Linked DNA regions of Ruegeria pomeroyi DSS-3. The protein of the gene in region 1 interacts with the protein of each later gene in a pairwise test. Links are inferred from orthologs where the notes say so. Each region holds a gene or a part of one and is shown in the gene's direction. Other genes may lie near its edges.

The links. Proteins that work in one complex are often made in the same cells at the same time.
Region 2: the proteins of sfsA (region 1) and SPO_RS10065 interact in binary tests that used the Escherichia coli proteins (3 or more experiments, as listed by UniProt). The link is inferred for Ruegeria pomeroyi DSS-3 from one-to-one orthologs.

What each region holds. Positions count from the first base shown.
Region 1 is NC_003911.12:3,968,648-3,971,579, forward strand. It holds sfsA (DNA/RNA nuclease SfsA), read left to right. Parts: upstream 1-1,086; coding sequence 1,087-1,779; downstream 1,780-2,932. Other genes in the region: SPO_RS19075 (GNAT family N-acetyltransferase), read right to left, coding at 1-318; SPO_RS19080 (competence/damage-inducible protein A), read right to left, coding at 315-1,037; map (type I methionyl aminopeptidase), read left to right, coding at 1,865-2,674; SPO_RS19095 (HAD family hydrolase), read right to left, coding at 2,785-2,932. UniProt on the Escherichia coli protein: Binds to DNA non-specifically. Could be a regulatory factor involved in maltose metabolism.
Region 2 is NC_003911.12:2,110,913-2,113,708, reverse strand. It holds SPO_RS10065 (glutamate-5-semialdehyde dehydrogenase), read left to right. Parts: upstream 1-669; coding sequence 670-1,923; downstream 1,924-2,796. Other genes in the region: SPO_RS10055 (DUF3553 domain-containing protein), read left to right, coding at 2,569-2,751; SPO_RS10060 (histidine phosphotransferase family protein), read right to left, coding at 1,924-2,520; proB (glutamate 5-kinase), read left to right, coding at 1-615. UniProt on the Escherichia coli protein: Catalyzes the NADPH-dependent reduction of L-glutamate 5-phosphate into L-glutamate 5-semialdehyde and phosphate. The product spontaneously undergoes cyclization to form 1-pyrroline-5-carboxylate.

The sequences.
Region 1 (2,932 bases):
CGGCATCGGGAGGTCAGTCAGCTGGCTGACCGGGCAGGCATAGATATTGACCGGGTCGACGATCGAGTAGCCGCGTCCGGCCAGGGCCGCATCCAGCCCCTCGTCCCCCGGGCGCAGCTGGAACAGCGGCGGCTGGCCCATCTGCCGCATCGCAGCCTCGGCGGCTTCGATCTGAGGCTCGGAGACCGCGCCCGAGGCTGAGGCGGCCGAGACCCGCTTGCCGCCGCCGCGGCCCTCGCGCAGGGTCAGGGTGCCATCTGTCCGGCTGTCGGCGGCGGGCCAGGTTGCATCGACCACCGCGAACCAGTCAGGCGTCATTGCGCGGTCTCCCGCGCAAGCCGGGTGACAGCCGCGTCGATCCGCACACCATCCGTACCCCGCACCACCACATTGGCACCGAATGCTCCGTTGATCTGGAACGGATAGCAGCCAATGGTCAGATCGGGAAAATCCTCGGCCAACTGCGTCAGGGTTGCGGCGATGTCGCCCTCGCCCCGGTCAATCCGCAGGGTCTGCGACAACAGCGGCTGACCGCCGGTCAGCGTCGGCAGGATGCTGGCGACCATCGCCTGAAACACGCTGGGCACACCCGCCATCACATGTACGTTGCCCAGGGTAAAGCCCGGCGCTGTGCTGACCGGATTGTCAATCAGCGTGGCCCCATCGGGGATACGCGCCATGCGCAGCCGCGCGGCGTTCAGCTCCAGCCCGGTCTTGGCATAATGCGCCTCGAGCAGGGCGCGCGCATCGGCGCGCACGTCGATGGCGGCACCAAAGGCGCGGGCGATGCAATCGGCGGTGATGTCGTCATGGGTCGGCCCGATGCCGCCGCTGGTGAAGACATGGTCGAACCCATCCGACAATGCCTTGACCGCCGTCTCGATCGCCGGGGCGTCGTCGCTGACCACGCGCACCTCTTTCAGGTCAATCCCGTGTTTGCTCAGCTCTCCGGCGAGATAGTACATGTTGGCGTCGCGGGTGCGCCCCGACAGGATCTCGTCTCCGATGACCAGCATGGCGGCGGTTGGGTTTGGCATGGCGCCCTCTCTCTTGATCGACCCCTGCCGCAGGTATAGGCCCGGGATCATGCGCTTTCAAACAACTCTTGTCCCCGCCCGCCTGATCCGTCGCTACAAACGCTTTCTGGCCGATTGCCAGTTGGAAGACGGGCGCGAGGTGACCGCCCATTGCGCCAATCCCGGCTCGATGATGGGGCTGGCGGACCCCGGAACGAAAATCTGGCTGGAACCCAATGACGATCCGAAGAAGAAGCTGAAGTTCGGCTGGCGGTTGGTCGATCACGAGAACGGCCATTTCACCGGTGTCGATACCTCGGTCCCGAACCGGGCCTTGAAGACCGCGCTCGAGCGCCGCGCCATTCCGTCGCTGGCCGCCTATGAAACGGTGCGGCCCGAGGTGAAATACGGCCAGAACAGCCGCATCGACTTTCTGCTGAGCGGGCCCGGCCTGGCGGACGCCTATGTCGAGGTCAAAAGCGTGACACTGTGCCGTGAGCCCGGCCTGGCCGAGTTTCCCGACAGCGTGACCGCGCGCGGCGCCAAGCATCTGGCAGAGCTGGCTGCGATGGCCGGGCTGGGGCATCGGGCGATCATGCTTTATCTGGTACAGCGGACCGATTGCGACAGATTCACCCTGGCCGCGGATATCGACCCGGCCTATGCGCGCGCCTTTGAAACGGCCCGCGCGCAGGGTGTGGAAAAGCTGATCCTGACCACCCATATCTCTCCTCAAGGAGTCGAAATCGCCGATATGCTTTGACATATTGCGACGCTGCGCCCTCTGGCACTTTCTGCGCAAGCAGCGTAAACAGGGATCCGCGCGCAACTATTGGAGCCTCGCACCGATGAAGGAACATCGTGGCCGCCTGACCAGGGATGGTATCCGCATCTACGAACCCACCGACTTTGCCGGCATGCATGCGGCAGGGGCGGTTGCGGCGCGTATTCTGGACGATATCGCGGAACATGTCTTTCCGGGCCAATCCACGGGCGAGATCGACCGGATCATCACCGGGATGGTCGAGGCTGCCGGCGCGAAATCGGCGACCATCGGTTACAAGGGCTATGAGCATGCCAGCTGCATCTCGGTCAACCATGTGGTCTGCCACGGAATTCCGGGCGACAAGCGGCTGGGCGAGGGCGATATCCTGAATATCGACGTCACCGTGATCGTCGATGGCTGGTTCGGCGATACCAGCCGGATGTACGTGGCCGGCAAGCTGCCGCGCAAGGCCGAGCGGCTGATCCAGGTGACGCATGACGCCCTGTTCAAGGGGATCGAGATGGTCAAGCCGGGCAATACTTTCGGCGATATCGGCCATGCCATCCAGACCTATGTCGAGGCGCACCGCATGTCGGTTGTGCGCGATTTCTGCGGTCACGGGCTGGGCCAGGTGTTTCACGCCCCGCCCAACGTGCTGCATTACGGCCGCCCCGGCACCGGCGCGGTGCTGGAGGAAGGCATGTTCTTCACCATCGAACCGATGGTGAATCTGGGCCGCCCCGAGACCAAGACGCTGGCCGATGACTGGACCGCCGTCACCCGCGACAAATCGCTGTCGGCGCAGTTCGAACATTCGGTCGGGGTGACCGCAAACGGGGTCGAGATCTTTACCCTTTCGCCCGGCGGCAAGTTCCACCCGACCTACGCCTGATCAGGGCGGAACCGGGGACCAGCCCCCGGACCCCCAGGATACTTCTGGCAAGAGGAAAAGCAGAGGCCGGACCTCTGCAGACACGGTCGCGCGCTTACCGGTTGAGCCGGTCACAGCGCGAGCAGCACCGGCACTTCGGCCATATCATGAAACACCTCGGCCCCAAGCGCGCGCAGATTCGCGCCATCGCCATGGGCGACATAGCCGAGGCAACGCATACCGGCCCGAACGGCGGCGGTAACGCCTGATGGGCTATCC
Region 2 (2,796 bases), 1.9 Mb from region 1 along the record:
GGCGCCGATCAGCTGATTCTGCTGTCGGATGTGGACGGGTTCTATACCGGCAACCCCAGCGACGATCCGGGCGCCACCCGGTTCGACGTGATCGACCGGATCACGCCCGAGATCGTGGCGATGGCAGGGGATGCAGGCTCGGGCCTGTCCAAGGGCGGCATGAAGACCAAGCTGATGGCGGCACAGATGGCCACCGCCGGCGGCTGCGCCATGGCAATTACCGAAGGGTCGCCTCTGAACCCGCTGAAAACGCTGGAAAACGGTGCCAACTGCACCTGGTTCACCGCAACGCTTGATCCGCAGGCGGCGCGCAAACGCTGGATTGCGGCGATGAAGCCGCGCGGCGACATCACCGTCGATGCGGGTGCTGCGCGCGCGCTGGAGGGCGGCAAAAGCCTGCTGCCTGCGGGCGTGGCCTCGGTCACCGGCGATTTCGGGCGCGGCGATCCGGTGGCGATCCTCGGGCCTGACGGGCGGCGCCTGGGTCAGGGGCTGTGCCGCTATACCGGGGACGAGGCGCGCGCCATTCGCGGGCGGCAGTCTTCGGATATCGAGGCGACGCTGGGCTACCCAGGCCGCGCCGCGCTGATCCACCGGGACGACATGGCGCTTTGACCTGTCGGCCCGCAGACGCTACCCATTGATCCGACCGCAGCCCAGGGGCCCGACATGAAAGACATCGCCGACATCTCCGCCACCATGACCGAATTGGGCAAACGCGCCCGCGCCGCCGCGGCCCAATTGGCCTTTGCCAGCGCCGAGGCCAAGCGTGCCGCGCTGATCGGTGCCGCCGATGCGGTCTGGGCCCGGCGGGGTGAGATCATCGCCGCCAATGCGCGCGATCTGGAATTTGGCCGTGACAAGGGGCTGAGCCCGGCGATGATGGACCGGCTGATGCTGGACGAGGCGCGCATTCAGGGCATCGTCGACGGCTTGCGCACCGTGGCCGACCAGGATGATCCGGTGGGCGAGGTTCTGGCGGAATGGGACATGCCCTCGGGCATCCATATCCAGCGGGTGCGCACGCCGCTGGGGGTGATTGGGGTGATCTATGAAAGCCGCCCCAACGTGACAGCGGATGCCGGGGCGCTGTGCCTCAAATCGGGCAATGCGGTGATCCTGCGCGGCGGGTCCGAAAGCTTCCATTCCTCGGGTGCGATCCATGCCTGTCTGGTCGCGGGGCTGCGCGCCGCAGGCCTGCCCGAGGATGCGATCCAGCTGGTGCCGACCCGCGACCGGGCGGCGGTGTCCGAACTGCTGACCATGACCGATTATGTCGACGTGATCGTGCCGCGCGGCGGCAAGGGGCTGGTGGGTCTGGTACAGCGCGAGGCGCGGGTGCCGGTCTTTGCCCATCTCGAAGGCATCGTGCATATCTATATCGACAAGGCCGCCGATCCTGAAAAGGCGCTGCGCGTGGTGATGAATGCCAAGACGCGCCGCACCGGAATTTGTGGCGCAGCCGAATGTCTGTTGATTCACAAGGATATAGCGGACAATCTTGGTGCTGATCTGGTGCGCGCGCTGATCGAGGCCGGGGTCGAGGTGCGGGCCGAGGGGCTGCCCGGCTCGCTTGCCGCAACCGAGGCGGACTGGGGCAAGGAATACCTCGATATGATCATCGCGGCCAAGGTGGTCGATGACGTGGATGCGGCCATCGCTCATATCCGGCAGTATGGCTCGAACCACACCGATTGCGTGATCACCGAAGATGACGCGGTTGCCGCGCGCTTTTTCGAGCGGCTCGACAGCGCCATCCTGATGCACAATGCTTCGACCCAGTTTGCCGATGGCGGCGAGTTCGGCATGGGCGCCGAGATTGGCATCGCCACCGGCAAGATGCATGCGCGCGGCCCGGTGGGGGCGGCGCAGCTGACCAGTTTCAAATACCTGGTGCGCGGGAACGGAACGACCCGGGCCTGATCAGAACCGGATCACCAGCTGGCGGTCGCTGGTTTCAACCGTGACCCGCCGGCCGGCATCTTCGGCCACCGCCGGCAGGAGGGCGAATTGAACCTGCGCCGGTGTCACCTGTTTCAGGGCGGCGGGGTTGCTCAACCCCTCCCACAGGGCGGGATCGACCGACAGTTTCTCGGCCTCGGCGGTGACGATCCAGCGGTCTCCCTGCTGGTCCATCCGCACGCTGCCGCCAAAGGGCAGGGCGGTTTCGCAGCATTGCAGTGCCAGAAAGGCCATCCGCACCTCGGCGCGGGTAACCGGCTCAGTCGGTGCCCAGTCGGCCTTGGCCCGGGCGCTGCGGTTCAGATCGTCGAGCAGGCCGACCAGTTCGGCGCGGCCCAGCATCTGATCGCTCGACGCGCCATAGGCGATGCGAAAGAAGCGGATGCGTGCCCCGGCATTGCCGACGCTGTCGGCAATCAGCTCCATCTCGGGCCCCTCGACCGAACCGGTCATGTCCAGCAGCTCAAGCCCGTTGGTAATGGCGCCGATCGGGCTGATCAGATCATGACAGATGCGCGAGCCGATCAGGCTGGCCAGGTTGACGCCGCTTTGGGCCATGCGATACCTCCGTTATCAGACCTCACATCCAGCAGACAGGGCCCGGATATGACCGATCTCAATGCCATTCTTGCACCGGGCATGTTCGTGCGCCACCCCGATTACCCCGACTGGGGAACAGGGCAGGTCCAGTCCAGCATCGCCGGCAAGATCACCGTGAATTTCCCCGATCAGGGCAAGGTGGTGATCGACGGCACACGCATCGCCCTGCTTGTGGTCTTTGATCCGTGATTTGCGTTACCGAAAGGTTAACAGCAGGGCAGGCCCGCGCCTTTG